2 linked regions of the Pleurocapsa sp. PCC 7327 genome follow. The main gene of each other region encodes a partner of the protein of the gene in region 2 in a complex. Links are inferred from orthologs where the notes say so. Each region holds a gene or a part of one and is shown on either strand. Other genes may lie near its edges.

The links.
Region 1: rplL (region 2) and rpmB share a complex: the UniProt entries of both Escherichia coli proteins name them as parts of the 50S ribosomal subunit. The link is inferred for Pleurocapsa sp. PCC 7327 from one-to-one orthologs.

The regions. Positions count from the first base shown.
Region 1 is NC_019689.1:2,042,640-2,058,246, reverse strand. The notes cover bases 389-3,133. They hold rpmB (50S ribosomal protein L28), read right to left. Parts: upstream 2,007-3,133; coding sequence 1,770-2,006; downstream 389-1,769. Other genes in these bases: htpG (molecular chaperone HtpG), read right to left, coding at 2,127-3,133; PLE7327_RS09170 (S9 family peptidase), read left to right, coding at 389-1,739. Also shown: more of PLE7327_RS09170, read left to right, coding at 1-388; more of htpG, read right to left, coding at 3,134-4,133; PLE7327_RS09155 (transglutaminase family protein), read right to left, coding at 4,307-5,161; PLE7327_RS09150 (PleD family two-component system response regulator), read left to right, coding at 5,567-5,962; PLE7327_RS09145 (DUF790 family protein), read right to left, coding at 6,224-7,447; PLE7327_RS09140 (SDR family oxidoreductase), read left to right, coding at 7,928-8,656; GTP cyclohydrolase I FolE, read left to right, coding at 8,703-9,431; PLE7327_RS09130 (hypothetical protein), read right to left, coding at 9,514-9,747; PLE7327_RS09125 (amidase), read right to left, coding at 9,801-11,210; PLE7327_RS09120 (hypothetical protein), read left to right, coding at 11,409-11,606; PLE7327_RS09115 (photosystem II protein, Psb35-related), read left to right, coding at 11,678-11,905; PLE7327_RS09110 (lipopolysaccharide assembly protein LapB), read right to left, coding at 12,026-13,204; PLE7327_RS09105 (hypothetical protein), read left to right, coding at 13,298-13,747; PLE7327_RS09100 (esterase-like activity of phytase family protein), read left to right, coding at 13,805-14,968; PLE7327_RS09095 (chromophore lyase CpcT/CpeT), read left to right, coding at 14,996-15,586.
Region 2 is NC_019689.1:1,154,426-1,170,932, reverse strand. The notes cover bases 5,237-8,208. They hold rplL (50S ribosomal protein L7/L12), read right to left. Parts: upstream 6,933-8,208; coding sequence 6,540-6,932; downstream 5,237-6,539. Other genes in these bases: rplA (50S ribosomal protein L1), read right to left, coding at 7,821-8,208; rplJ (50S ribosomal protein L10), read right to left, coding at 7,033-7,572; lpxA (acyl-ACP--UDP-N-acetylglucosamine O-acyltransferase), read right to left, coding at 5,571-6,380; lpxB (lipid-A-disaccharide synthase), read right to left, coding at 5,237-5,434. In the rest of the region: PLE7327_RS05255 (DUF4347 domain-containing protein), read right to left, coding at 1-2,844; more of lpxB, read right to left, coding at 4,217-5,236; more of rplA, read right to left, coding at 8,209-8,534; rplK (50S ribosomal protein L11), read right to left, coding at 8,621-9,046; transcription termination/antitermination protein NusG, read right to left, coding at 9,049-9,684; preprotein translocase subunit SecE, read right to left, coding at 9,718-9,957; rplS (50S ribosomal protein L19), read right to left, coding at 10,395-10,757; PLE7327_RS05200 (glycosyltransferase family 1 protein), read right to left, coding at 10,858-11,991; PLE7327_RS05195 (UDP-sulfoquinovose synthase), read right to left, coding at 12,069-13,223; PLE7327_RS05190 (lysylphosphatidylglycerol synthase domain-containing protein), read right to left, coding at 13,390-14,331; PLE7327_RS05185 (SDR family oxidoreductase), read left to right, coding at 14,643-15,485; folK (2-amino-4-hydroxy-6-hydroxymethyldihydropteridine diphosphokinase), read left to right, coding at 15,567-16,061; PLE7327_RS05175 (NUDIX hydrolase), read left to right, coding at 16,074-16,507. UniProt on the Escherichia coli protein: The binding site for several of the GTPase factors involved in protein synthesis (IF-2, EF-Tu, EF-G and RF3). Is thus essential for accurate translation.

The sequences.
Region 1 (15,607 bases), 890 kb from region 2 along the record:
TTACGCCGCGACCTTTTAACGTGCGTACTCGCGTCCACGAATACGGCGGCGGTTCATACCTAATAGTCGATGGCACGATTTACTTTTCCAATTTTGCCGACCAACGGATTTATAAACAAACGCGAGGTTCCCAACCGCAACCCCTAACACCAGAATCAAAGCGACGCTACGCAGATGCAATCATTGACTCACAACGAAATCGCTTGATTTGTATTTGCGAAGACCATACGCAAGCAGATAGAGAACCAGAAAATACAATAGTCAGCGTCGATTTAGATACTGGTGAAGTTCGGGTATTAGTTTCGGGTAGCGATTTCTATTCTTCTCCCCGTTTGTGTACCAATGGTACACATTTAGCATGGATGAGTTGGAATCATCCCAATATGCCTTGGGACGAGTCGCAACTATGGATTGCAACCATCAATGCCGATGGTTCGCTTGGCGAAGCAACATGTATTGCCGGAGGAACCGAAGAATCTATTGGCGAACCGCGATGGTCGCCCGACGGGAGGTTATATTTTTCTAGCGATCGCACGGGTTGGTGGAATCTCTATCGCTACAATCGAGATGGAACAATTGAATCTCTGTGCGAAATGGAGGCAGAGTTTGCCTACCCTCATTGGGTGTTTGGACTTTCTAACTACGGATTTGCCTCTGAATCTCGAATTATTTGCACCTATACCCAAAATGGAAGTTGGTATTTAGCTAGTTTGGATGCCAATACCAAACAACTCCAACCTATCGATACGCCTTACAATAACATTTCCTCGCTTCGGGTACGGGAAAATAAAATTCTCTTCATCGGCGGTTCGCCAACACAACAAACGGCAGTAGTTATACTAGACTTGGAGACGGGGAAAACAGAGATTCTCAAACGATCCAGCGATCTAGAAATCGATCCTGGATATTTATCTATCCCAGAAGCGCTCGCATTTCCGACAGAAAACGGTCTAACTGCCTACGCTTGGTATTATCCGCCCAAAAATAAAGATTGCGTCGCACCAGAAGGAGAATTACCTCCCCTACTGGTCAAAAGTCATGGCGGTCCGACTGCTGCTGCCTCAGCTAGCTTAAACTTAAGGGTTCAGTATTGGACGAGTCGCGGGTTTGCCTATTTGGACGTTAACTATGGAGGAAGTACGGGTTACGGGCGAGAATATCGCCAACGGTTGGATAGAAACTGGGGAATTGTGGACGTAGACGACTGCGTTAATGCGGCAAAATATCTCGTCCGACAAGGAAAAGCGGACGGCAATCGCATGGCGATTTCTGGCGGTAGTGCGGGGGGATATACAACCCTAGCTGCCCTTACTTTTAAAGATACCTTTAAAGCAGGAGCCAGTTATTATGGAGTCAGCGATTTAGAGGTATTGGTAAGGGATACCCATAAGTTTGAATCGCACTACCTCGATCGCTTAGTTGGTAAATATCCCGAACAGAAAGCTATTTACGAAACGCGATCGCCCATTTATCATATCAATCGCCTTTCCTGTCCCGTTATCTTTTTCCAAGGACTAGAAGATCGAGTCGTCCCTCCCAATCAAGCGGAAATGATGGTGGACGTTTTGAAAAAGAAAGGATTGCCCGTCGCTTACGTTCCTTTTGAGGGCGAACAACATGGTTTTCGTCGTGCCGAAAATATCAAATGCGCCTTAGACGGGGAATTTTACTTTTATTCTCGCGTGTTTGGATTCGAGCCTGCCGACGCGATCGCGCCAATCGCGATCGATAATTTGTAAGGGCGGGTCTCAAAACCTGCCCCTACCTGGTTAAAATTTATTGAGATTAACACCAGCTTCTTTTGCCATCGCGTCTATTCCTTTCTTCTCTAACGTTTTGATAGCTTTTGTCGAAAGGCGCAGCCTCACCCAGCGATTGCCTTCGGGCCACCAAATCCGCTTCCACTGCAAGTTCGCCTGCTGTAGCTTCTTGGTGCGGCGGTGGGAGTGAGAAATGGCATAGGCATTATTCGCCTTTTTGCCAGTTAACTGACATCTGCGAGACATAAAATTTCTCCTGTATCTGTTTTCTACCCAATTTCCAACCTTTCTAGTTTAACCTGAGTTTTGAATAAAAAAGCCCAAAAGTAGGGACAAGGAATACCTTGCCCTACCAAAAAAGGGATACTAAATTTTCTCCATCAGTTTCGTTAACACCTGATTAGATCGTTCCACAAAAGCTTTCATGCCTTCGGCATCGAAGCCTTTCTGTGCTATCAATGCCAAATCATAAACATGGCGACACAGCATCTTCGCCAATTCGCCAGAGGGGGATTCTCCAGTCCCTTGCACGATACTTCCCTGAGCGAGTTGGGCAATCTTTTGAATTAGAGGATGAGAAGTATTAATCAACAGAATGTGTTCTTCTGGGAATCCCATCTCTTGTTGCTGCGTCAAAGCCGTCAATTCCCGCAATCGCCGCATGGATTCGGGCAAAAGTACCATCGCGGAAGGCGTTTCTTGAGGATTGTCAGATTTAAGGGATTCGGTACGAATATTGACTTTGGGCTTATTGATAGCTTTCTCGAACAGTTCCTTAATCTGTTGGTTGCGGGTTTTATTGGTAGTAGGATCGACGATTTCGCTGCTTTTATCTTGTTCGAGTAAAGTTTTATCGAGTTCCGCATCGACGCGGGAGAATTTAACGTTGGAGTAGTCGTATTCGAGGAAGGGGATATAGTAATTGGTGTCGATGAAGGAGTCCATAAATAGGACTTCTAGACCTTGTTTTTTATACAATTCGACATAAGTTGCCTGAGTAGCTTCATCGGTACAATAAAAGACGCGATTTTCGTGGCGGTCTTTATTGCGTTCTAGATAGGCTTTCAGGGTAGTATATCCGGCTTTTTCGTAAGTCGATGGAGAACTGCTCGACTCTTCCTGTTGGGGAGTTACGTCTTGCCAGATATCTTCCTCTGTTTGCACTTCAATGGTAGGAGTCGCACTGTCTGCTTTTTGTTCGGTTTCGGCACTTTTGTAGGTGGTGCGATAGATTAGGATGTCTTCGACTTGCTTTCTGAATTTGTCGTCTTTGAGAGAACCGAATTTAATGAAATTGCCGACATCTTGCCAACAGTGAATGTACTCTTCAACATTTTCGTTGTAAAGAGATTTGAGGCGATCGGCAATTTTTTTGGCAATGAAATCGGCAATGCGGCGGACGGTGCGATCGTTGGTTAGGGCGCTGCGAGAGACGTTGAGGGGAATGTCGGGACTGTCAATAACTCCCCGTAGCGGTCTGAGAAATTCGGGGATAATCTCTTCACAGTGGTCGTTAACAAATACCTGATTGCAGAAGAGTTTAATATGTCCTTTACTCACATCAACATCGGGTCGAAGTTTGGGAAAGTAGAGAATGCCGTTGAGCAGGAAAGGATAATCTGTATTCAAGTGTACCCAGAGCAGGGGATCTTCTTGGAAGGGATAGAGGTAGCGATAAAACTCTAAATAATCTTCTTTCGTGAGATTTTGAGGCGATTCCTTCCACAATGCCCGTTGTTTGTTAATCGCTTCATTCTCAAACTTGATGGGCACGGACATGAAATCGGAATAGGTTTTCACCAATTGTTTGATCCGGGCAGGTTCGAGATATTCTAGTTCCTCGTCCATCAAGGTGAGAGTGATGGTAGTTCCGATTTGGGTGCGGGAAGATTCGCTCAATTCAAATTCAGGCGAACCATCGCACGACCAATGTACGGGTTTAGCGCCTTCTTTATAGGAAAGGGTATCGATTTCGACTTTCTTGGCAACCATGAAAGCAGAATAGAAACCCAGCCCGAAGTGACCGATGAGATCGTTTGCTGATTTTTGATACTTTTGAATAAAGTCTTCTGCGCTAGAAAAAGCAACCTGATTAATATATTTCTTAACTTCCTCGGCAGTCATGCCAATGCCATTATCGGAAACCGAGAGGGTTTTGTTCTCTTTATCAACGGTAATGACAATTTCGGGTTCGCTGAGTTCGCCCTTGACCTCTCCTGCCAGGGATGCCATTTTTAGTTTGGAGATAGCATCCACCGCATTAGAAATCAGCTCTCGCAAGAAAATTTCATGGTCGGTGTAGAGCGATTTCTTGATAATCGGAAAGATATTCTCGGTATGAATAGTAATATTGCCTTTTTCGAGTACGGTCATAGCGCTTTCTCTTAAGATTAACGGATCCTAATTACCGATTTTGACCGATCGCGACCCGATCCACACTTCAACAAGAATTCGGATTTCCGTACTTATCCTTCGGTGGAGAGGTGCAACAAGCAACAAGCTGATAGGGTAACAGGAAAGCTAAAACGCATAAGCCCTCCTCTAAATTAATCTTCTAACTTCAGCAGAGTAACCGACGGCTGAAGAGATGGAATTTCGGTAATTTCATCGCTCCAAACCTTAAATTTTTCCAAATTGACCCGACCAAAGGAAGTGGTTAAGGCGACATCTACTGCATCGCGACCTCGTGCCATCAAAATACGCCCAATGCGAGGAACGTTGTGGCGGGCATCAAACACATACCACCGATTGTCCAGATAGACCTCGAACCAGGCACTGAAGTCCATAGGCAAGGGTTGAGGCGGGATGCCAATATCGCCGAGATAGCCAGTTGCATAGCGGGCTGGGATATGTAAGCAGCGACAGAAGGCGATCGCTAAATGCATAAAATCGCGGCAAACCCCGGTGCGCTCTGTGTAAACGTCATAGGCGGTTTTGGTCGGGCGGGCATACTCATAGCCAAAACGAATATTGACATGAACCCAATCACAGATAGCTTGAACCCTCGCCCATCCAGTCGGAGTCTGACTAAAGAGGTTCCAGGCAATCTCTGAAAGGCGATCCACTTCGCAATAGCGGCTACCGAATAGATAGGGAAGCACTTCTATCGGCAGTTCTTGTACGGGAAGCTGCTGGGCATTCGGATTGACAGCATCTGGCTGACCGCCGTTTGAGATCTCTGCTTCATTCCACAAGCGCACGTGCCCAGCTGGCAAGACGAGGCGACCCGCCCGATTTCCAAAATCATCGATAAACTCTTCCACACAAGTATCTGGCTCAATTTTCAGTTGCTCGGATTTTTTTACGTTAGGCAACTGCGATGGATGCAAATAAAGCTTTAAAATTGTGGGAACAGGCGACGGCACCTCAAATAACAAGTCATAACCAATGCGAATTAACATCTCTGTTTTCCAGAACGAGTTAGATTTAACCGAGCCAGCGCGACCTTCACGACACCCTCCCTTTATTTTGCAATAATCGAAATAATAAAGCAGTTCCCACCCTCCAAGCTCCATCGATCGCGCCCTATTTTTTCTTGAGGTGGCTGGCTAGCTAAACAATTCCTCATTAAGACTTAAAAATTCATTAGGAAAAAACCAGAAACTTGATAAATATTGAAATCGTATTTTTGATGCAATGCAAATTAAATTTATTTTATCTTCTTGAGAAGAATTTCTAAAAATTTTTTCGATCGAGAGGCGATCGCCGCAGCGATTTTGACTTAAAATTGGAAAGTCTAATTTCTCTCGTTAAAGTTTCAAAAAATCCCACTCAAAATTCAATTTAATCTTCTCAATATGAAGAGTATGCAGACAGTTCTGATCGTTGAAGACTCCCTAACCGATTTAGAAATTCTCTGGGGCTATTTATCAAAAGAGAATTTTGAGATTATAACCGCTAAAAATGGAAAAGAAGCCCTAGAAAAAATCGAGCGCCAACTACCAGATTTAATTGTTTTAGATATTATTCTGCCAGGTCCAAACGGCTATGAACTTTGCCGTCGTTTGAAGAACGATCCTGCCACCCGACAGGTGCCCATAGTGATGTGTTCTTCTAAAGGAGAAAATGTCGATTTTTATTGGGGACTGAAGCAGGGAGCCGATGCCTACCTCACCAAACCAGTAACCAAGGCGGAATTCACTTACACGGTGAAACAGCTTATCAAAGCTTCTTGTAATCAGGTTGTTAAAGATGATGGCTAATATCGTTTCTTTTTAATCTTGCTACAGATGGAGAGAGTGTGGGGAGTGTGGGGGGAGAGGAGGAGAGATTTGTAGCAAGGATTTGGATAATTAATATAAGACTTAACAGGCTTGGATCGAAACAAAAAAGCAAAAGGTCGATCGCGCAAAGCTTTCTGCTTTCCCAAAATCCTAATTTAGTTAATAATTTAATCCGATCGACTAGCTGCGATCGCGACATTTTTAGCCTATTATTTTCTGAGTAATTATAGAAAACAAAACTTATATATTTTTATCTAAAATTTTTAACACAGCTTGAGGAGATAACTTGTCTTTAAACCAAATAATCCTTGCTGGCAAATCGGTAAATTTAATTCCTGCTTTTTCTAGATTTAACCGTTCTGAAACTGCTAAAATTAGATTATCGGCATCAGCGCGACGAACTTGAGAAAACTTTTTTTGCAAATATTCCGGTCGCCAATAACCAACAATTTCTAATAAAAAATCGCGTCCGTCGGGATGAACGAGGCGAAAATCTGGGATCATGACGCTGCCTGGCAGCGGAACTAAATCGACTTCCCTTTCCAAACGCCAGTCAGTTTTTAGTTTCGACCAACTCTTGGCAAAGGAAGCCTCTAACATAGAGTCATAGGTTTTTCCTGGCGGATAGTGAGTGACTAGACCGCACTTATCATCTAAGTCAAAATAGCCAGTTTTGATGTCATTGGTATAAAAATCGCGACTTTGCAATTTTGCCTTCAAACTCCATTTGCTGACGTGGAGTAAGGCAGGAATCATCTTAGCCAATGCCAAGCCATAGCGCGTGCTGGCTTTAAATAAGCTAGTCGGTCCGTCGATAGTAATAGTAAATCCAGTATCGGCATCGCCCTCAATATATGCCATCAACTGAAAGAGTTTGAGATAGCGAAAGAGTAATTTATATTCTCCGGGATCGTTGCGATGGGCGTTGATAACGATGTGACTGGCGCGATAGAAAATTCCTTGAACTTGGGAAAGATTGTAGAGGTGGATCAGGGCTTCTGGTGCTGGCGGATCGAACTGGGTAAAGATGCGATTTTCTTGTAAGTCGGCGTACAGTCCTTTTTCGATTTCGTTGGGTAGAACTTCGCGATTGAGTTCTTGGCTCAGATGACTGGCTAAAGATTCTAGGGTGCGATCGCGATTTTCGGGTATAGTCGCTGTAGTAGCAGCGCACTCAAACACTCGCTGTCGCAGGAGTTGAGGTTCGAGAGGACTGATGACTTCAAAGGTCGAAAAGTTATTCTTAAGAAGGTGGGCGAATCCCCGCTTGACGCGATAGTCTGGGCTATCGCCTTCTAATTCTTGCAGTTGGCGATCGAGTTCTCCTTGCGAATTCCCCAAAGCATCTTGAAAGCAAGCAATCCAATCGCTAGCTAAGTTTAGCGAAACCTCGTTAATTGGCAATCTCTTGGGAACGACTGTTTCGCCTTTATATCGATAGATCAATAAATCAGAAGGAAGCATTACAATTTTAAAGTGAGTAGCGTAATTAGATCAAAAAGCTCTATTTTCATATACATTTTTTAAGGATCTGTCCAATGATGCTAAAACAGCTAATTCTGAGCGATGAGTCTTGTTCTCGGAGCGAAAAAAGTTTATCGAGAGACAATCTGTGGGTGTTATAATGACCGAGGTAACATTTTGTAACAATGATTAATGTTAACAGACGTTATCTGCAAGACAAGTAACTCGCTATTTAAAGACAAATTTTATAGAGGGTTAGTGTACTTGGAGGATTTTCTCTTGTTCTGATGTTAACCTTACCCTAATCGAGAGATAACAAAGAATTTACATTATGCTCAATGATTGACCGCTTAATCCCCTAATCTCACAAAAATGGTGCGATTGGGTTGGTCTTATCCTGCCTTCAAACTTATCTGAAGGTCACTTTAGACTGAATGACAATCGCAGGTAAATTAGGTTTTTAGTAGCTCGGAGTATCATATGAATTCTCCTCCTAATCGAAAACGAGCCACGATCGTGGGAGCCAGTAGCGGGATTGGCAGAGCAACCGCTTTAGCCTTTGCCAAAGCCGGAATTGACGTAGCCTTAGTCGGCCGCTCCCAAGACAAGTTAGAAGCAGTCGCGATCGCAGCAAAGGAAGTGGGAGTTAAAGCTAAAGCATACTCCCTAGATTTAGCGAAACTTGAGGAGGTACAACCAAAGATAGCAGCGATCGCTGCTGATTTTGGCGGGGTCGATATTCTAGTTAACAGTGCGGGAATCGGTTACACCAACCCCCTGAGCGAAACGACACTTGCTGACTGGCAGCAGGTCATTAACCTCAATCTTTCTAGCGTCTTTCAGTGCATCCTTGGCGTATTGCCGGGAATGCGCGATCGCGCTAATGGCTTGATTATCAACGTGGCTTCTATTGCCGCTCAGTCTCCCTTTCCTGGTTGGGGAGCCTACTGTGCGAGCAAAGCTGGCTTAGTCGCTTTTTCTAAAGTGCTAGCAGCCGAAGAAAGAGCCAACGGTATTCGAGTTGCGAACATCTATCCGGGTGCGGTAAATACGCCGCTTTGGGATAGCGAAACAGTGCGGGCAGACTTCGATCGCGCAGCCATGCTAAACCCAGATATCGTCGCTCGCGCCATTCTATATGTAGCCCAACTTCCAGCCGAAGCAGTCATTGAAGAAATGACCGTCATGCCAAGCGCTGGAACCTTATAGCGATCGCAATCTCAAAACCAGGTAAGCCTTTTATCAAAGCTCGATCATGACAATAACATCTTCTAACGGTTTTAATCGTCCCAATTCATCTAGCATGAATCGTCCCAATGCTCTAAATCCCAATCTCATAGAACGCGTCAAGAGCAGACCCGATCGCAATACTCACGACGGTCAGGAAGCTCAATTCCACGCTGCTTCCGTAGAAAACCAAGACAGAATGATAGAAGCAGTGCGAACGATGCTCGAATCAGTTGGCGAAGATCCAGAGCGTGAGGGACTGCTGAAAACGCCTAAGCGAGTCGCAGAAGCGATGCAATTTCTGACTCAGGGCTACACCCAATCCCTCGAAGAACTGGTCAACGGTGCCATCTTTGACGAAGGACATAATGAGATGGTGTTGGTACGGGATATCGATTTCTTCAGCCTCTGCGAACACCACATGTTACCTTTTATGGGCAGAGCGCACGTTGCCTACATTCCCAATCAAAAAGTGGTGGGCTTGAGCAAACTCGCTCGCATTGTAGAAATGTACTCCCGCCGCCTTCAGGTACAAGAACGCCTGACTCGTCAAATTGCCGAAGCAATTCAGACCATCTTAGATCCTCAAGGCGTTGCCGTCGTCATGGAAGCTACCCACATGTGTATGGTGATGAGAGGCGTGCAAAAGCCCGGTTCTTGGACGGTCACGAGTGCTATGGTGGGAGTTTTTCAAGACGATCAGAAAACTCGCGAAGAATTCTTGAATTTAATTCGCCATCGACCCAATTTTATGTAATTTTTGTTTAGAAACAAGGGAAAGGGTGAAAAATGAAAATATTCTTGGCCCTTTGCCCTTTCCCCCTTCTCCTGCATGAGAATTAATTGGACTTAGGGCGTGCTTTTTGCTCGAGGAGATTTTCTACTTCTTTTTCTCGTTTCTCAAGTTTTTCGACTGTGCGAGATTTAGGAAACAATCCCAGCATCATTTGGTTGATGCTTGTCCGCACGTTTCGACTCGCATCGTTAAGCGGTTGGGGAAGGATGCGATCGCCGACAGCAACAAAGAGCAATCCTAGAACTAACAGCCCCGTTAACAAGGTTTTAGGACGCATTACCGTCTCCTAGATGGGAAACTACTGACAACCTTAGTATTCCCAAAAAAGCACTAAACACTAAACAAGGTCGGGCGCTGAGTTAGCCAAGGATTCGCTTCCTCCAATCGAGCGGCTAGAGCAATTATCGTCGTTTCGGCTGCGGGTTTGCTGACGATTTGAATGCCGGCTGGCAATCCATTGGCATCAAAACCCGTCGGAATGGCGATCGCAGGCAAGCCACTCGCATTAAACGGCGGACAGGGAGCTATCCAGTTAATAATTTTGTCCAGGGTTTCTTGGGGCGATAACTCTGCCCACTCGCCAATCCGAATGGGTTGATGTAAATAGACAGGCAGTATGAGAGCATCGAATTGCTCGAAGAAAGCGACAATTCGACGAGAAATAATTTGCATCTGACTGACTGCTTGTAAATATTCTCCCGCAGACCCAGATCTTTCGATATTCCAGCGATTAATCGGACTTAAGAATTCTAAGGGAATTCCGACTGACGCAGCTCCGGCTTGCCAAATTTTTGTGAAGGGTTCCTCTAAATCTCTCATGTCGGGGCAGGCGGGTTCTAAAATGTGTCCCATCGCTTCTAAATGCCCGACTGTCTGCTCAATGCCTTGCTGAAAGATGTCTGCGGCTTCCCCAAACGACGCTAATGCAGCAGAAAAAGCAATGCGTAGCTGTTTCGGTTTTTGACGAGTTGCTTCTAGAAAAGACATTTCCGGTTCGGGCAACCAATAAGGATCTCCGGTAGTATATCCAGACATAACATCTAACAACGCTGCGGCATCGGCGACGGTACGCGCCAAAGAACCGTTAGTAGCAATACCGTTGAGATAATCGCCTACAGGGGCGCAAGACACTCGACCTCGCGAAGGTTTAATGCCAACGATGCCGCAACAAGTAGCGGGACCTCTTATCGAACCGCCTCCATCAGAACCTTGAGCGATAGGACACAATCCGGCAGCAACGGCTGCTGCGGCTCCCCCACTCGATCCCCCTGCCGTGTAATCTGGGTTCCAAGGATTGCGAGTCGGCGGAAATCCCGGCGCTTCGATATAGGGAAAGGAACCTAGTTCTGAGGTAGCCGTTTTTCCCAAGATAATAAACCCAGCCGTCCTCATTCGCACTACTACCCCATCATCATAGGTACCAATTTTATCTTTCAGGGCAGCCACGCCCAAGGTCAAAGGCATGCCCGTAACGGAATTGAGGTCTTTTATTGCAGTAGGAACGCCGAAAAAAGGGGGCAGTGCGTCAGGATCTTTGAGGTTGGCTAGCTGTTCGGTTTTGGCTTGCGCTTCGGCTAAAGCGGTTTCGGCTGCAACGCTGAAGTAACTGCCCAATCGAGAGTCGTATTGCTCGATGCGATCTAAATATAGCTCAACCAATTCTAGGGGAGAAATCTGGCGATCGCGGATGAGTCGCGCTTGTTCTAAGGCTGGAGTGAAAGCGAGATCGACTAAATTCATTGCTGTTTGCTTACAAGCGATACATAGCTCCAGTTTATATAGCGATTGGTTACTCTCTCTCTTCCTCTCTCCTATTTATTATAAGTAAAGCTTATAAATAGTATCCGAAATGTTTTGTCAATATATCTTTACAATATTTAATAAACTTGTTACATTTATTTACATAGAGAAACAAACAAAAGAACAGAGGAGTTAAAAATGTTTGCACCTGTGGTCATGTTGCTCCGCGATCGGATGGGACAAACTCAATTCAATCAACTACGCGGCAAAGCGATCGCGCTCCACGCTCAAGTTATCACCGCTTTCTGCAATCGTTTCGGACTCGAATCTAAAGAAAGACAAAACCTAATTCGTTTGGCAAAAAACAACGGTAAGAAATTAGGTTTGCTAGCTTAAACATTATTAGTAAAAACTTATTAAATTTTTGACGTTCAACTCTTAACACAATTAATCAAGGAGAAAAAACAATGACTATCTTAATTTGCCTCTTTCTAGTTGGTTGGATTGCTGCATCTATCATTGGCACCCAAGCTTATTTTCTCGGCGAACAAACTAAGCCAATTCATAACCGCAACTGGAAATCTGAATCTTTTGAAAAGCTCGCTAAAGCCGTTACCGGACGCGACATTAATTATGCAGAGCGCGTACCTGCGTACAGCATGGATGCTTACACTAGCAACAACCTACCTAACTAAAGCGATCGCTTAACCGTTAGACTTTGCTATCTCCTGAAAGACAATGAGTTCTCCTCTTGCCTCGGCTAGTAACCGAGGTTTTTTCTTTATAATATTTACTTTCCAAACAGGTTATAAAAATTAAGGGATTTTTTGACTATTTATTTGCTTGATTTGTGAGAGAAAATAATCTTCTCTATATTTTAAGGATCTAGCAATTTCTAAACCTTGTTGAAAAGCTGTTAAAGCTTGAGGATAGTTTTTTTGCTTTAAATAAATTTGTCCGATGCGATCGTAGGTTTGCATCAATCCGTAGTAATTATAAGATTGTTGCTCGACTTTAATTAACTCTTGGTAAATTTGCAGAGCATAGTCATCTTGATTATAAGCTTGATAAAGATTGCCCAGTTTTATTAAAGCATCTCCTGCGGTTCCATATTCTTGCTGCGACCAAGCTAATGAAAAAGCTTCTTGATAGTTTTGAGAAGCTTTTTCGGGTTGTTTTAGAGTTTCATAATCTGCTCCTATCTCCAGCTTTAACTCGGCTAACGCTAGAGTAATTTGATTGTTCTGATAATTTTCAGCTAGTTGTTCTTTAATTCGCACTGCATTTTTAGGTCGCAGTGCTTGACTATAAATTTTGGCTAGTTTTTGTAAATAAATCCCTTCATTGTAGCTATTCGATCGAGATTGCGATCGCTTCAATAATTCTTCGTAAATTTTGGCAGCATTAGGGTAGTCAAACTTTGCTAAATATAGCTCTCCAAGTTTTTTTAAAGCTTCCTCTTCAGCGCTAGTATCTTTTTCTTGACGCGCATTGTCGAGAATTTTTTGATAAATCTCAATAGAGTTATTAATATTATGGACTTGTTGATAAGCTGTAGCGAATGCCTTTAATAATTCCGGACTCAGAGATGCTTCTGATTCGGCTTCCTGTTGCACGACATTCAAATGTTTTGTGATAATTTGTACGTCCTGACTTCGCTCTTGCTCCCATGCAATCTGTCCGACTCTTCCTAGCGCGTCGATTTCTTCTAGACGACCGAGAGTTCTTCTCAATCTTAGTTCGCGATACCAAATTTCAAAAGCTTTGTTGGCATCTCCTGCTTGTAGTTGCACTTGCGCTTCGGCATTCAAAGCATCTAACGCTTCTCGGAGTCGGCGTACTTCAAAAGGAGTCAGCGATCGCCTCCTCGAAGGAAGCAAAGAGTCTTCAATTGGTTGCTCTAAGGGATCGGGGCGATTGGTTTGCTCGGACTGAGCTATGGCTTTATATTCTTGAATAACCGCCGTTTCCAAGAAAATGATAGCAACAGCCACGATCGAATTTAGTATCCTTGAAAAATAAGTGCGATCGCTCATTCGATTATCAGTTAATTCTATCTTCCTAACCATAGCTTAGAAAAGTCAAACATGTCTAAATTTGAAGAACTATGTCAAGCTTATGCTGCTGCTCGAAAAGACTATTTAGAGTCGATGCAAATGCGTCAGGATTTTGTCGACTCTTTCGTCCGGAAAATGAGCGACTATTTTCAGTGTCCAGTAGAAAAGACAGACGTTAGCTTCGACGAGCGCGGCATAATGTATTTTAGTATTTTGATTACTTTATATGAAAATCCTAGCCAACCAGAAAAGTTTGCATCAGAAATAGTTAATGTTTCTTTGACTTTAGACAAAATATTGGATAATTATGTCGTGGTGATTTTACCTTGGGGAAAAGAATTTAAACTTTTCTGGGATGAATTCAATAAATTTGAAGAGGTTTATGAATTTATTTTTGAAAAAATTAAAGAAGCTTATACCAGTGGCATTACCGATCTATCTCCAGAAAACAAGACGAGAAATCTAGGATGGGAATTTTAATGTAGGACAGAAATCGGAAGTCTCAGGAGTAACCATCAACCACTAACCACTCACCCTATGAAGAAATTATTATTCAAATCATTGCTCGGTATCGTTTTAATCTTCGTATTGTCAGCTTGTGGAATTCTTCCACGAGTTAGTGCCCAACAACGAATGTTTCTCGATCTTTCCCTAGAATTTTTAGGAGAATATCAGCTCCCCAAACAAACGTTTCAAGATACGCCGATAGGCGGTTTATCTGCCATAACTTACGATCGTCAAACCAATCGTTTCTATGCCATTTCTGACGATCGCTCTCAACTAGCTCCCGCTCGGTTTTACACCCTAAATCTCCACCTCAATCCCTCGGAAACCGGGAAAGTCAATATTGACAAAATCGAGATCGAAGGAGTTACTTTTCTCAAAAACGAACGAGGAGAAACCTACCCCCCAGGAACTATTGACTTCGAAGGGATCGCCCTTTCTCCACGAGAAACCTTATTTATCTCTAGCGAAGGCGCGATCGGGCAAAATATACAGCCTTTTATTGGCGAATTTGACTTAAAAACTGGAAAATTGCTGCAAAATTTAAGAATTCCTCAGCGTTTTTTATTCGCAGACTCGAAAGCTTCTGAGACAGAACCTCGCGGCATTCAGGATAATTTGGGCTTTGAAGCCCTAACTTTAGGGCAAAGCAGCGTCATGAAAGACGATCCCTTCCGCTTGTTTACCGCCACCGAATCGGCACTCTTACAAGACAGTCCGCCAAAAACTCCCGAAGAAAACGCCAGGATTCGTCTGTTACATTATGTTATCAATCCCATCGGCGAACCAGTTTTAGTATCAGAGAATTTGTATTTGCTCGATGCGGCTTCAAACGATACGCTTGCCAATGGATTGTGCGAACTGACAGCCCTAGAGAGGGAAGGCTATCTTCTCGCGCTAGAGCGAACTTTAGGCTTATCTGGCTTTGGGGCAAAAATTTATCAAGTCGTCAACAGCAACGGGACTGATACCTCGCGCCTTCTCAGTTTTCAAGGAAATCTCGCGAAAGTTGTCCCCTTACAGAAAAAATTGTTGTTAGATTTAGGCGAATTGGGGATCGACCTCGATAATTTAGAGGGAATGACCCTCGGACCAAAGTTACCCGACGGCAGTCAAACATTAGTGCTCGTTAGCGACGATAATTTTAAAAACGAACAAGTCACTCAATTTCTCCTATTTCGTCTCACCGGAGCATAAATTCTCAATCTAAAATCCAAAATTACTATGTCTCACGCAACCGATATCAAAACTCTTGCTCGCTGGATGGCAGCAGATTTCAGCAATCAAGAACAAGCTTGGGCTAATCCTCCTCTGTTTGCTCACATTCGCGTCTGCATGCGCCCATTGCCTCTGGCTTTGTTGGGGGAAACAAGCTTATTTCTGGAACAAGCTTATGATTTTATGCTCGATACCCCTTATCGTTTGCGGGTGTTTAAATTGGCAGTAGTGGGCGATCGCATCGAATTAGAAAACTATAAAGTCAAAGACGAAGAAGATTTTTTTGGGGCTTCTCGCAACTTGGAACGCTTGCAAAAACTGACAAGCGATCGCTTAGAAAAAATGGAAGGTTGCGATATGTTTGTTGACTGGACAGGTAGCAGTTTCAAGGGATATATCAAGCCAGGAAAAAACTGCATTGTTGTTCGCAACGACAAGACAACCTATCTCGATAATAGTTTCGAGGTTGACGAACACAAATTGTTTAGTATCGATCGCGGCTTAGATCCCGAAACCGACGAACTGGTTTGGGGGTCGATCGCGGGAGCTTTTGAATTTACCCGCAAACATAGTTTTGCCGACGAAGTAGAAATTTAGCGACAGAGGGCGAGTCGCGAC
Region 2 (16,507 bases):
GTTTTGTTCGGTGCTATCTAAGATGCCGTCGTTGTCGCTGTCGAGGTCGCGGTAGTTAGCTACGCCATCGCCATCCGTATCAAGTACGGGTAGAGGCGTGCCTCCTGAACTTGGATCGACGCTGTCTCCTAGTCCGTTAGCATTTCCGTCGCTAAAATTATCTATCTCGCCGTTATTGTCGATATCGGTTCCGCCTGCTTCGAGTAAATCGAAAAGACCGTCGCCATCGCTATCTAAGTCTTGGAAATCTGGAACTCCATCGCCGTCGCTATTAGCAAGAGTGTAGTTGAGACTGCCGGAGTCGGAAGTAGTTTCAACGGCATCGGCAAGACCGTTGGTTCCGAAGCCAGAGTCTATAATGCCATCATTATTGGTATCGAGAGCTGCAATTTGGGAGTCGCTCAGACCGCTTTCGCGCAAATCGGTAATTCCGTCGTTATCGCTATCGAGGTCAATGCTGTCGATGATCCCGTCGCCGTCCGTGTCACGGTTAGGATCTCCATTTTGTTCGATGGCATCGGGAATGCCATCATTATCGTCGTCAAGGTCATTGACATTGATAATGCCGTCCCCATCGGTATCTGCACTAACGTTGATAGTGCTGATAACGGGGCTACTGGTTGCGGTTCCGTCACTGGCAGTAAAAGTGAAAACGCGATCGCCATCTGTTGGTGTTGGCCTATTGTTTTGGTAGGTAATGCCCCGCAACAAAGCCGTGAAATCGGCATTGGGAATAATCCCTCCGCCTTGCCTGGTAATAGTAATCGTGCTGCCGCTAACAGCGATAGCAAAGGTCGTACCTCCGGCTGTACCAGTAGCGCTACCATCGACTAGAGGAACTGCTGTTCCGCCGATGGTTAGAATTTCATTAGCTCCATCGGCTACGCCAGACAAGGCGATAGTTATTGTTTGAACCTCATCGCCGTCGGGGTCTTCACCTGTTGCTTCTGTAGCGCTAGCAACGTTTACGGCAATGCCGCTTCCAATAACGGTATTACTGAAATTTTGACCGCTAGCACTGCCGTTGAGGTCGAGAGCGGGCGGGTCGGGCTGGGGGTTGACGGTGATGGTAATGCTGTCTGTATCAGTTCCGCCGTTGCCATCGTCAGTTTGGATTTGAATGCTAGTCAAACCATTGAAGTTGGGACTAGGGGTAAAGACAAGTCCATTGAGGGCATTATTAACATTTGCTAACGAACCGCTGACGGTTACAGTGCCCGTGCCATCGCCAGTGACGGTAACGTTAGCAGTACTGCCTAGCGTCAGGATACCGTTGCTGGCAGTAAGGGTTACTGTTGGGCTGGAGCCAGCATCGACATCGGTAATGCTGATCCGGTTGCTGTTGGCACTATTGAAAGTGAGAGGATTGTCCTCGTTAATGTTCCCTGTAGCACTCTGAAGATTATTGACGGGCGGATCGTTAACGCCCGCGATCGCAACGTTAACTGTCGCAGTATTTGTACCCCCACCCGCACCGTTCGAGATAGTATATTGAAATGCTTCGGTAGCTGTTTGACCAACTGCAAGGGTTTGATAAGCATTGTTGGGATTGTAGGAGAAAGTCCCGTCGGCATTCATCGTGATCGAAGCGCCGGAACCAAGGATAATAGTGGTAGGCGTACCCGAACTAACGGCAGTCCCATTAACCGCAGTGACTGTCAGGGGATTTGAATTAGGGTCGCTATCTGCACCGTTGCCATTATCGACTAAAACGTTTCCGTTAATGGCAGTATCTTCGTTCGTGGAGAAATTATCGTTGTTAGCGACAGGGACGACAATTGTAACGGGATTGGAAAAGACAAACTCTAGATTGCCGTCTATTTGGAAAAAGCGACCGCCACCATTGGGTATAATCCTATGCGTCACTTGCCAGGAGGAGACATTATCCCATTGATAATTGATCGCAGACGAAGGTTCGCTGTTCTGATTTGCACTCCCCTGAGCTTCTACCACACCTTGTACGGTATTAACGATCAGATTCGTGGGACTGTTGACCGTGTATCTGTTAGGAACAGCCAATATCGTTTCTATCGGATTGCCCGGACTGTTCCCATCTATATCCGCAACGGTAAAAGTAACATTAGCAGAGATCGGAGTAGTGGTTCCTGCCTGGAAAACTTCCCAAAGAATGGTTACTTCTCTGCCAGCAGTGCCAGAATTAATACTGAGTCCGATATCATTACCCGATCTGCTCCAACTGAATGACTGTGAAGCATTTGAGTCACTAACGATCGTTCCCCTCAAGTCAACTAGAACACCGTTGAGCGTGCCAACATTTTGATAGGTAGCCGAGAGTCCGTCTGGGGCAACTACCGGGTTGCTCGTTACTGCGATAAGGAGCTGTTGGAGCAAGCCTTTCCAGCGACTTAGAGATTCCTCGCCAATGGGCAACGAAGCATTAACAGTTCCAATCTGGGTATCTAAATGCCAATTGCCTCCAAGAGATTGATGACCGATGGGGGAACTTGAGGCAGCAACAGCAGCTCCGGTGAGGCGATGGAGCTTTTCAAGAAACTCTTCACCCGCATCTCCAGCCGCCACGTTACAACCGTAGAGGAGAAGGTTAGGAGCTGGCCAAGATTGAAGCTGTTGGCTGTAGCGGTTTAGCGTATCTAAACTTAGTTGGCTGTTGCTTAGATACAAGCAGCCAGGAGAGCCGTGAGAGACAATGTGAAGTGCAGCGACATTAGAAAATTTCTTGAGAATTCTTGTAATTTGCTCGACTCCATCCTCCTCCGAGTCGAGGACAAAAACTTTTGTTCCGGGGACGATACCGCTGACTAGGCTTTGATAGTCCTTAACAGCAGAATCGATAATGATAACAGTCTCACCCACAAAAAACATATAGTAATAGCTCCAATTGCTCAAACACTATGGATTACCAATCAAATAAAAGTTCTCTTTCTTCACCAAAGCTAGCCACACAACAGTCTTTTTTGAAGCTCGATCGCAAAATATTTTTTTGCCAATTGCTTTAAAAAGACTGAATTAGCCAGATTTATGGATTTTAATTTGCACTTCAAATGTGCAATTAAGATTATATAAACAGATTTTTATATCTGTCCAGCGAATAATTATAAAAAAAGTTAAGATTCTAGTTTGCTTTTTTTTGACAACTTGTTATTATTGCGATCGCATCTATGATTGTGCAGAATAAAGAGACGAAATTTATCCTTAAAAAAATATGAAAAAATGGAGTCTGTCTTCTGGTTGAGTGACAAATCTTTGTCCCCTCATCCCTAAATCCCTTATCCCACAAGAGGCGAAGGGGCTTCAGGACAAAGTCTTAAGTTAAAAGCTCCTCTCCTGCTCGGGGAGAGGGGTTGGGGTGAGGACGATTTGAGTTTTGTCACTCAACTAGGTCTGTCTTAGAATCCCAAAAGTATAGAATGTCGAAGATCTTCCGCAATTTTGTCATGTTGAGCGTAGCGAGAGCGAAGCGAAACATCTGATACCATTTTGGATGAAAGGATTTTGAAAGGTACTTCTAAAGCTCCTTCGCTTTTGCTCGGGACGCTTTACGTCTGGCTCGCTAAAACAGGTTTGCGAGCAAGATGCTCGCACTACAATTACATATTTAGGATGCCCCCCATACTTAAATCTTGCACCAGCTTTTCATCTACCAAGAAATAAATTTCTTGGCTGATAGCTCAAGTCAGATAAATCTGACTGCAAGAAGAGTTAAGTCTGTTTAGAATGAGATCTTGCACCATTCTCAACAACTGCTCTTGTAATGAATTTCCTGGACGATCGAAAAACTCTTCTAAAGAAGACTCGATAGGAATTTCAGTCGATTTTAATCGAGTTGCGCTTTGAGCCTAGAACTAAAGTTCTAGGCGTTGATGCGACTGGTACAAGATCTCAGTTTAAACTCAGATCTTGCACCAGTCGCATTAGCTACCCCCGAAATAAATTTCCTGGCTTACATGTAAAGCCCATTAAAATTAAAATCTTGTACTCTTCGCATTAGCCGTCGGGGAATGAATTTCCCGTCTTATATATAAAGTCCATTAAAATGGACTGAAACACTTATCGAGTCGTCTTAAGACGACTTTAAATATAAGGCAGCGATTTGAATCGAGGGGCGAACTGTTGAGACTGGTGCAAGATCTCAGGATATTTACTGTTGTTTAAGTCGTTGACGAGTTTTAGAAACTCTCCAGACGGCTATTTTCCGGATGACTTTCTGCCGAATCATCCACCGTTTGACCAATCGCTAATCGACATGCAAATGGCTGACGAATTCTAGAATTTCATTGGCAGCGCGATCGCAAACTCCCACTTCTCCCAAACAAGCACGCATTTGCGAGTAATCGGCTAAAGTTTGCTGGCGGCGATCGCGATTTAACAACAGTTCTAGGGATTCGCGAACGATTCTTTCTGGAGTCGCTTCTTCTTGAAAAAGTTCTGGCACGATAGACTTCATGACGACTAAATTGGACGGTGACATGAAGGGAATAGAAAAATTTAGTAAATTGCGAGCAATCCAGATCGTGATGGGGCTAACCCGATAGAGAACCACTTGAGGGACGTTGAGTAAGGCAATTTCGAGATTTACCGTTCCCGACTTGGTAATAGCTAAATCGGCGGCGGCAATTGCTTCTAGCGTCTTGCCCTCAAGTAAAGTTGCTTGCAAACCGTAGTCTTTAACTGCCGCTGAGATCGCGCTGCGATAAGCTTCTAAAGAGATGGGAATCCAGAAATGAACTTGAGGTAATTTAGCTTGTATTTGTTTAGCTGCCTCGCAAATGACGGGGAGAAGATATTTCAACTCTTGCTTGCGGGAAGCAGGAAGAAGGGCAATGGCTAGTCGATCTGGTTCGATTCCTAACAATTGACGTGCTTGTTCGCGACTCGGTGCCGTCTCAATGCGATCTAACAAGGGATGACCTATCCAACTGACCAACACGCCTTTCTCCTGAAAATAACGAGCCTCTCCTGGAAAAATTGCCAACAATCGGTCTATGATTTGAACCAGTTGCTTGCTTTTCTGGGTTAGTATTTGGTTAGTAAGTTTAAATAATCCTTGGTTATTTTCTAGTAAAGGTGCCCAAACCCAATCTTGGGGGGCAATATAATAAACAATAGGAACTTGCGGCAAATGCTGACGAACGTAACTGCCAATCGCTAAATTAGGTTCGAGATAATCAATTAATATTAATAAATCGGGTGGATTTTGTTGCAAAGCCTGTTTGGCACGACGCTGAATTTTTAGGGTCGGTAAAACAAAGGACAAAGATTCGATCGGTCCTATAGAACCAATTGCCGTCGTATTTTCCAACAGTTTTGCCCCTGCTGCTGCCATGCGATCGCCTCCCAAGGCAACAATTTCTAATTCTATATTCCTGGCTTTTGCCTGACGTTTTAGGGCATCGACTAGCATTGCCCCTTGCAAATCTCCAGAAACCTCGCCCGTACTGATAAAAATTCGCATGCCGTCGTTGGTGATTGGTAATGGGGATGAAAGGATTTTAGATTTTGGATTGGGAATTGGTTATTTGTTAGTGGTTAGTGGTTAGTGGTTAGTCGTCTCCCCATCTCCCCACACTCCCCACACTTCCCATACTCTCTCATCTCCCCGGAATCGGTCCTCGCCGTCCTTCGCCGGAGATAGAGGACTGTAAAAAGCGATGAAAATGCTGGATATATTCGTTATGAGGCAGCAATTCCAGTTGCTCTAAGGCTTCTTGAAGCGTTTTATCGGAACGATAGAGAAGACGGAAAGCTTTTTTGAGATGTCCGATTTCCTCGGAACTCAAACCTGCTCGTCGCAAACCGACCAAATTGAGCGATCGCACTCTGGCAGGGTTTCCTTCTACTATGGTATAGGGCGGTACGTCCCGCTCGATTCGGCTCATTCCGCCTACCATTGACAGACTGCCAATGCGAACAAATTGGTGAACGCCCAATACGCCGCTTATTCTGGCTTTTGATTCGATATGAATGTGACCTGCTAAAGCTACGGAATTGGCAATAACTACTTCATCTTCGATTATGCAGTTATGGGCGACGTGAGCATAAGCCATCAGTAAATTATTATTGCCAATAACAGTGGCTTCTCCTTCATCAGTTGCCCGGTTGATCGTTACATACTCGCGAATCTGATTATTATCGCCAACTTTTACCCAGCTAGCTGCTCCCTTATACTTCAAGTCTTGGGGTTCCGAACCGATAACAGCGCCAGGAAAAATGCGATTGCTTTCTCCGATTTCTGCGGGCCCTTCTAGAACGACATGGGCACCGATAGTCGTTTGGGCGCCAATGGTTACTTTTTCTCCGATTACTGCGTAGGAACCGACTCGAACGGTTGGATGCAGTTCAGCCTTGGGGTCAATTACAGCAGTAGGATGAATTAACGTATTCAACGGGACATCTCCGATGCGTTAGTAGGTCAGCATTGAACCAAGTAATAGCTTATATCAAGATTAACGTTAAAGAGAATTTGGAAGTTTCTAGCGATCGCCCAATCTTAACCTGAGTTAGCACAAGAAAAAGGCAGGCTTGCCTTGCCTGCCCAAACTTAGAATTATCGGCAACGCTTACTTCACGCTGACTTTTGCACCAACTCCTTCGAGCTTTTTCTTGATTTCTTCAGCATCTTCTTTTTTGATGCCTTCTTTGAGGGGCTTGGGAGTGGCTTCAACCAAATCTTTGGCTTCCTTGAGACCTAAACCAGTGATAGTACGGACTTCTTTAAGAACGGCAATTTTCTTATCGGCAGGTACTTCTTCAAGGATGACATCAAATTCGGTTTTTTCTTCTACGGCTTCAGCGGGCGCGGCAGCAGCACCAGGAGCAGCCATCACCATGCCGCCAACAGGTGCAGCAGCGCTTACGCCGAAGGTTTCTTCGATCTGTTTGACTAGCTCGGCGGCTTCTAAAAGGGTCAGGGATTTTAGTTTCTCCAAAATTTCATCGGTTGCAGCAGACATTTTTCTATTCCTTTTCAGTGAGTATGTACGAGTTGTATGAGTTTTATTAGTAGTTAGTAGTTAGTGGAAGACTAACTAACTATTAACCAATAACTACTAATTAACTGGCAGCATCGCCTTGTTCTTTTTCGGCATAGGCTTGCAGGACGCGTGCAAGAGAAGAGGGAACTTCGTTGATGCCAACGGCAATCTTGGTTGCCAAGGCGTTAATTGCGCCAGCAATTTGCCCGATCAATTGTTCCTTAGAGGGCAGGTCAGCCAGTGCCTCGACTTGAGCTTTAGTCAAGGCGCGACCTTCCATGACGCCACCGCGTAGTTCGGTTTTCTTTTTGTCTTTTTGGAAGCTCTTGTAAGCTTTGACTGCCCCTCCAACATCTTCTTTGACTGTCATCAAAGCAGAAGCTCCCTTGAGAAACTCCTGCATGGGCTGCCAATTGTCGTCTCCCTCAACAGCGATGCGCATTAGAGTATTTTTGGCAATTTTGCAAGAGCCGCCAATAGGACGCAAACGCCTGCGCAAATCGGTAATTTCAGCCACCGATAGCCCTTGATAGTCGATGACAATGGCTAATTGCGAGTCTTTCAAGAGTTCTTTGAGATCGGCTACTACCGTCTCTTTATTCTCTTTGGTTCTTCCCATCCCGTATCACCTCCTTTGTTTTTTTGGGAAACTCATTTCATTAGGCAAAAAAGAAAACCCCTACATGATTTGCCGGGGTTTTTTTGATTGCCTGCATACCGCTTACCCTCTCTATCGAGGGTACGGTAAAACTTTTTGGCAGCTACCTCGGCAGGATATTAAGCAAGTTGCACCCGCTGTCTTTGGCTCGATCCAAATGAATATTTAATTTTTTGTGTAGAGACCGACAGGTCACGTCTCTACAAGAACTATGCTTCTGTCAGTTTGAGGTCGCGCAGTGCGTTGATATCGACTTGGATAGAGGGTCCCATCGAGGCAGAAACGAATACGCTGCGCCAGTAACGACCCTTAGCGCCAGAAGGACGATTGCGATCGATCGTTTCTTGTAGGGCTTTGAGGTTAACTAGCAAGTCTTCGGCACTGAAAGATGCCTTACCAAACATAACATGGACGATGCCCGTTCTGTCAGCCCGAAATTCCTGTTTTCCTGCTTTGAATTCCTGAATGGCTGAAGCTAAATCTGTGGTTACCGTGCCGCCCTTAGGAGAGGGCATCAAGCCGCGAGGACCTAATAAACGCCCTAATTTTGCCACTTTGGGCATCATGTCTGGAGTCGCGATCAATACCTCAAAATCCAGCATGCCACCTTGGATTTCATCGATGAGTTCTTCCGAACCGACGATATCAGCCCCAGCGGCACTTGCTTCTTGCACTTTTTCCCCTCTGGCAATGACGGCAACTCGCACCGTTTGTCCCGTCCCTTTCGGGAAGGTTACGGTGGTTCGCAATTGCTGGTCGGTATATTTGGGGTCAATTCCCAAACGAATATGGGCTTCAGCCGTTTCGTTAAATTTGGCTGTTGCGGTTTTCTTAAGAAGCTGAAGGGCTTCTAAGGGTTGATACGGTTTGTCTTCTACTTTTGCTAGCGCTTCTCGAAGTCGGCGCGAAACTTTCTTTGCCATTTGTCATCTCCTTGGGTCAATAACGAAGCTATGCCTCTCCCCTTTTTTTACTGTTTGTCTTTTGTTATTGGTACTAATGACCACTGCTATTCTTTAATGTTGACACCCATATTCTTGGCGGTACCTGCTACGATTTTCATCGCTGCTTCAATGTCGTTGGCATTGAGATCGGGCATTTTGGTTTCGGCGATTTGTCGCAGTTGGTCGCGAGTGATAGTCGCCACGATTTTTTTGTTGGGTTCGTTAGAACCTCGTTCGATTCCGGCTGCTTTGCGGATTAATACCGAGGCAGGAGGAGTTTTGAGAACGAAGGTGAAACTGCGGTCTTCAAAGACCGAAATTTCTACCGGGATAATCATGCCTGCTTGGTCGGCTGTTTTGGCATTGTATTCTTTACAAAATGCCATGATGTTGACCCCATGCTGACCTAACGCCGGACCGACTGGGGGAGCTGGATTTGCTTTTCCTGCTGGAAGAGCTAGTTTAATTAGTGCTACAACTTTCTTTGCCATCGCTAGCTTTGTTTTTCTATCTGATTAAATTCCAATTCTACTGGTGTGTCTCGTCCAAAAATAGAGAGCAGTACTTTTAGCTTGCTTCTTTCTGGAGAGACTTCTATGACTTCCCCTTGAAAATCTTTGAACGGACCTGAGAGAACCACAATTTTGTCTCCCACTTCCATGTCGATTTTGACGACGGGTTCTTGTTCTTGAGCTTGTTTGAAAATACGCTCTACTTCAGTCAAGGAGAGGGGAACTGGGGTCACGTGTCCCCGTCCTCTCCCATAGCGACGTTTTTGCTCTGCTCCAACAAAGTTAATGACGTTGGGCGTGTTTTTGACGACTTGCCAAGCTTCGTCGTCCATAACCATCTTGACTAAAATATAGCCGGGGAAGACTTTTTCTTCGCCGTGCTGGCGACTTCCATCTTTACGAACTTTGACTGTTGGTGTTTTGGGAATTTCTATCTGGATAATTCTATCGCCAACATCAAAGCTGCGAATTCGCTGCTCTAGGTTTGTTTTGACTCGTTTTTCGCATCCAGAAGCGACCTGAACGGCATACCAGCGAGCAGCTTTAGCTTTTTCTTGTTGTTGCTCTAACTCTTGCGATTCTTGTATTTCTTGCGATCGCTCGTCAGCAAAACTCATCGGAATACCTTCCCTGCGCCCCTAGCAAAGATGTTACGAGCCAAACATGAACGGTTGGTTGGCTACCCACGAGAAGAAATTATCAACTAAATAAATAACAATTGCCACTAGGCTGACCATCAGAATAACAGCCGCCGATTCGCTGAGTAATTGTTGCCGACTCGGCCAGACCACTTTAGAAAGCTCTTCTTTGGTTTCGTTGATAAACTCGCCCGCTTTCAATTTATTACTGTCGGCTGGCTTGATTTCAGTGCTTTCTTTTTTATTAACCACGCTTACAACTCTCCCCCATTTACCAAATCCACTCTAGCAGTTAACGCTTTACTGACATGAAATTTAAAATTTTAGAATCGGGTTTTAGAAATACAAACTTTAACACAAACATTTATAATAGCAAAATATCCGATCGCGATCGCGCGAGATTTTTCTCAAATGGCAGCACTGCTATTTTGCTCGGAGATTAGAGCTTGCCTCTCCTAAAACGAACGAGCCATTTAAAACCCACGTCAAGCCGCGAGTATTGCTTCGTGCTGCCCGACGCGCCCTGGAGGACTCGAACCCCCGACATCAGGTTTTGGAGACCTGCGTTCTACCAACTGAACTAAGGACGCACGCCTAGTCTGACGAGCACAATCCGCTTCTTAGCTTTTTCAATCGTAGCGCAATTTGAAGCGAATTGGCTTCAAATCTGCGTTGTCCTTTGAAAAATTTTAGAGAGCGCGATCGAAACGCTGTTGAACGCGGGTGGCTTTGCCGACGCGATCGCGAAGATAATAAAGTTTGGCTCGGCGTACTTTACCGCGACGGATGATTTTAATGCTGGCGATTCTGGGAGAATGAAGCAAAAATACCCTTTCTACACCAACTCCCTGAAAAATCCGACGCACGGTAATGGTTTGGTTGATGCCGCCATTGCGCTTGGCAATCACGATCCCTTCATAGGGCTGAATCCGCTCTTTTCCCCCTTCTACAATCCTCACGCCAACTCTGACTGTATCGCCAACATGAACGATTGGTAAGTCAGTTTTTAGCTGCTCGCTCTCAATCGACCTAATAATTTCTTCAGCGTTCATTGCTTTTGCAAAAACTCACGATTTTTCATTATACCTCAACTTTTTCAAAAACGAGCAAGATTCAAAAGAATTTTCTAGGGGATGATGGTTATCTCATCTTCTAAGCTGCCTCGGACAAAGACTGAGAATTAACGATGGCTCGATAATAATCCTGTAACTGGCGCGTTGCCGCTGCCCAACCCCAACGTTCTGCTTCCAGGCGAGCATTTTGTCGCAACTGCTCTTTTTCTGCTTTGGCTGCTAGCAGGCGCTTGGTAGCTGTAATCGCTCCTTCAGGATCGTTGGGATCGAAGAGATAGCCATTCACGCCATCGGTGACGATATCGGTAATTCCGCCCGAAGCGGCTGCCACTACGGGACACCCTGCCGCCATTGCTTCTAGCAAGACTAATCCTAGCGTTTCCGTGCGGGACGGGAAGATAAACGCATCTGCCGAGGCAAATGCCGAGGCAAGTTCTAATCCTTGGAGGTAGCCGACAAAATGGGTCTGAGTGCCTGCAAAGAGAGCTTTCAATGCCTCTCGGTGAGGTCCGTCGCCAACAATTGCCAAATGTGCCTCTGGGATGGCTTCTAGGATGGGTTTAATTCGCTCGATTTGCTTCTCTGCCGAGACTCGTCCTACGTATAGCAGCAGAGGACTGTCGGGATGTCCTTGTGAGAGGCGCGATCGCATTTGGCGAGAGGCGAGATGGGGTTGGAACATCTCTGTATCGACTCCTCGCTGCCACAAGTTTACCCTTTCGATGCCGCGACCTGTCAATTCCCGTACCATTGCCGTTGAGGTACAAAGATTGAGATGAGCTTGATTGTGTGCCAATTTGAGCAACTCCCACAACAGCCCTTCAAGGGATCCGAGTCCGTAGTGCTGTAAATACTGGGGCAGATGGGTGTGGTAGGAGGCGACTAGGGGAATATTGAGCGTTTTGGCATAATAAATCCCGCCTATTCCTAAAACGGCGGGATTGACCACATGAATCAAGTCTGGCTTGAATCTCTTCAGAACTCGGCGAAGGCTCGGTCTGGGAATCGCTAGCTTCAATTCGGGATACATTGGCAGCGGAATGCCGGATACGCCGTGAATTTTGGCTCCTTTATATTCTCTCATTCCGCCGTCGGGACAGAAGACCAAAACGCGATCGCCGTGGCGTTGTAAGTGTTCGACTGTATGGCGCAAGCGAGTGACAATTCCGTCAATTTTGGGTAAAAATGTCTCGGTGAATAAAGCGATTCTCATAAGCAGTTATCAGTGACCAGCGATCGGCGATCGGTAGGGGCGATTCGCGGATCGCCCCTACTGTATGTCGATGAAATTTAATTTCTGCGCCAAGAAACTTTTGGCAGAATGCGCTTCTCGTCAACGCGGTGTTTATATTTGATAGCGAAGTTTAGCAGAGAATCTAGTAAAGAATCGGATAAATAATGGGGTTGCAATCCGAGATCGAGTAGTTTGGTGTTTTTGGCGTTGAAGTAGTGTTCTTCTAACTCGACCCTAGGGTTATTGAGGTGGTCGATCTCTATATTTAATCCCATTGCCGTTCCCGCCTTTTTCACCATCACCGCCAAGTCGCCGACGCTGAATAGTTCGGTAAATTGGTTGAAGACGCGGAACTGTCCGGCATCGGCTGGGTTGGCGATCGCCAATTCCACGCAGCGTACCGTATCCCGAATATCGAGAAAGCCTCGCGTCTGCCCTCCTTTTCCGTAGACCGTCAGGGGATGTCCGATCGCCGCTTGGATGCAGAATCGATTCAATGCCGTTCCAAATACTCCATCATAATCGAGACGGTTAACTAGCATTTCGTCCATTCCCGTCTCTTCTGTCAGAACTCCGTAGACAACCCCTTGGTTTAAATCAGTTGCCCGCAGTCCCCAAATTCGGCAAGCAAAGTGGATGTTGTGGCTATCGTGAACTTTGCTCAGGTGGTAGAAACTTCCTGGCTGTTTGGGATAGGGTAACGTATCCTTGCGTCCGTTATGTTCGATGGTGATGTAGCCTTCTTCAATGTCGATGTTAGGAGTGCCATACTCACCCATCGTTCCCAATTTCACCAAATGACAATCTGGGAAATCTTCTTTCATTGCGTAGAGGATGTTTAGCGTGCCTACTACGTTATTGACTTGAGTCATGACCGCGTGTTCGCGATCGATCATCGAATAAGGTGCCGAACGCTGTTCCCCAAAGTGGACGATCGCCTCTGGTTCAAACTGGCGCATGGTTTTGCTGAGGAAATCGTAATCGGTGATATCGCCCACGAATAGATCGATGGACTTCCCCGTCAGATCCTGCCACCGCTGAATGCGATGGTGAATTGATGCTATGGGAGTTAGCGTGTCTACACCTAATGTTGCGTCCCAATGTCGCCTGATCAAACTATCGACAATCCCGACCTCATACCCTCTATTTGAAAGGTGTAGCGCAGTTGCCCAACCGCAATAACCGTCACCACCAATAACCAGAACTTTCATACTAAATCAATAAAAATTTATTTTCCGATCTTGGGTAGAAGATAATCCGCCGTGCAATGACGGAGGCTGCTTCCACTTCTTCGTAAATGTATCAGGAATTGGTACCTTCTAGACCAAAGATGTTAAATAGTGTTGCGAATCGCCGTTGTGTTTGACTTGGATGGCTTCAAGAAGAATCAAGGTTTCGACCGAGCAACCAACCCAAACCCGCCCCAATCGCCTCCGTTAGCAGCGCTATCAAACGGTATAAAATTACAGCGCCCAAGACTATGCTGGGTTCTACTACCCTATCTAGCAAACCAAGAGCAGTTGCCTCAAAAACGCCAACTCCGCCAGATATAGGCGACACGATTCCCAACGCCCAAGCCAAGCTAAATCCGCTTGCTAGTGGGACGATTGCTACTGGGCGAACCGGAGTAAAGATCGCAACCGTCAACAAAAAGCCGACGCTTCGCAGCGCTAAAAATAAACACTGCCCTAAAATTACCCGCCAGGGATAAGATTGCATGCGAGGTCGAGTCCATTGGGAGCGGGCTAATTTATTGAATTTATTGAAGAGCCTTTGCAGCATTAGCGCATTAGGCAGTTGCTCGATCCAACTAAAAACGCGATCGAATACGAATGGATGAACGCTGACGAGAATGCAAGCCAAACCAAGACCGCACAGTCTTTGCAATGTCGGGTCGGCAGCAATTAACAGCCCGAATATCATTCCTGCCGCCGCGATATAGACAGATTGTAAAAGGACGCTAGCGAACGCCACTGTTACGGGGATTTCTAGCTTGCGAGCCGCTACCAGCCGACCATAAGTTTGCCAAATATCGCCGGGTAGATATTTAGCAATTTCAGTTTTGATGAAAATGATTGTTGCCCATCGCCAAGGAACCGGATGCTGTAAATTTCTTAAAATCTCGCCCCACACAACTCCCGACCAACAATGAGACAGGATAGAAACTGCCACTGCCACAATTACGTACCACCAAGTTTCCTTGTCAAGCTCAAGGCTTTGGACTTCTCGCCAGTTATCGTAGAGAGCTTGACCGACAACGATCGCGGTGAAGATAATGATACACCATTGAAACAGAGAGCTGAGATGTTTAGATTTCATCGATGTCGGTCTTGCTGGGAAGGTTTTCTCTCGATCTTTTCATTATCAGGCTGCTGCTTTTTGGTCTTCTGTAATGGGATGAGGCAAGATTTAGGTTCCTATCACCAAAATAACCGTAATAGTTAAGAGTTGCGAACCTGTCGTAGGAGCAACATTTGCTTGCGATTGGCTAAAAATGCAAAATTTCGTTTGCGCTTAACCCAACGGGCGGTACGGAAGTAGAACCGTTAAAATGAAATCAGCTTGCATATTATAAAGATTTTAAAACTTTGTAGCAATATATGCCAAAATATGCTAAGAATGGGAAAGAAATGAAATTTGCTCGGCAACACGCAATTATTACTGGCGGTTCTAGCGGCATTGGCAAAGCAACGGCTAAATTGCTTGCCAGCAAAGGGGCTAACATCTCAATTATTGCTCGCGATCGCGCCAAATTAGAAGCAGCAAAATTGGAAATTGAAGCAGCAAAAATTAATTCCAAGCAGCAAATTTTTTCGGTTGAAGCTGATGTAGCACAACGAAGTCAAATAGAACAAGCAATACAAACTTGCATTGCAACTGTAGGAACTCCGGATATTTTAATAACTTCTGCTGGAATTGCAAGCCCTGGTTATTTTCAGGAAGTGCCGATTGAAGTTTTTGAACGTACTATGGCAATTAATTATTTTGGCTCGCTTTATAGTATTAAAGCCGTATTGCCAAGTATGGAAAAACAACAAAAAGGTCAGGTCGTGCTAATCTCTTCTGGAGCGGGATTAATTGGCATTTATGGTTATACCCCTTACAGTCCGAGTAAATTTGCTTTGAGGGGATTAGCAGAGTCTTTACGAGGCGAATTAAAACCATTAGGAATTCAGATTTCTATTGTCTATCCTCCCGATACGGATACGCCTCAATTAGAAATAGAAAATAAAAGCAAACCCCTTGAAACAAAATTGATTACTGGAACTGCTCAAACTTGGAGCGCCCAAGCAGTTGCTCGTGAAATTCTTAAAGGAATTGAGACAAAAAAATTTGCGATCGCGCCCGGTTCGGAAATGGCAATCTTAGGACGATTTCATAGTCTCATAGCACCTGGATTGAATTGGTATTTCGATCGCATTGTTGCTAAAGTAAAAAACAGTAATTTAAGGCAATTTATTAAGAAAGATTAGATAAACTCGCCCCTACTAACTACTAACCACTAACTAATCCCCAATCCAAAATCTAAAGGCAAAAGTCAGAAGGGATCGATCATGAAAATTGCTAAATGCGCGATCGCACTCGGAAGCAATCTAGGCGATTCTTATACCATTTTAGAATCTAGCCTCGAAATTTTGGCGCAAACTCCTAAAATTACGCTTAAATCTTATTCTAGCTGGTACAGAACCGCTCCGGTCGGTCCCCCACAACCAGATTATCTCAATGGCTGCGCTTTACTCGAAGTTCGACTGACTCCCGAAGAATTGTTAGACACTCTGCTAGATATCGAACGCCAATTTGGTCGCGTGCGTCAGGAACGATGGGGACCGAGAACGCTAGACTTAGATTTACTGTTGTATGACGATCTCATTTTGGATACGTCTGACCTACAGATTCCTCACCCAGGGATGCGGGAAAGAGCATTTGTACTCGTACCTTTAGCAGAAATTGCGCCAGATTGGATCGATCCGGTATCAAAAAAAGCGATCGCGCAACTTCTTGAAGAGGTAGACTGTTCTGGGGTTATCCAACAACTGATAACTGATTAAAAATAACCGATTATGTCGCTAGGTCAAGAACCGCCAAAAATTCTACAACAACGCCTGTTTTACAAAGGTCGTAAATTCGATTTTGAAGTTAGTAGACTCCGCTTGCCGATAGGCGTTGAGGGAGATTGGGAATGCGTTCGCCATCCCGGCGGTGCGCTAGCCGTCCCCGTCACGAGCGAGGGTAAACTGGTATTGGTGCGACAGTATCGTTTTACGGTTGAAGGACGACTCTTGGAATTCCCTGCGGGTACGGTAGAACCTAACGAAGATCCCGCCGAAACGATTAAGAGAGAAATTGAGGAAGAAACTGGCTATCGGGCAAATAGATGGCAATCGCTAGGAAAATTTGCGCTGGCACCAGGATATTCAGATGAATATATTTATGCATTTTTGGCACAAGATTTGCAACAATTAGAACAACCACCCGAACAGGATGATGATGAGGA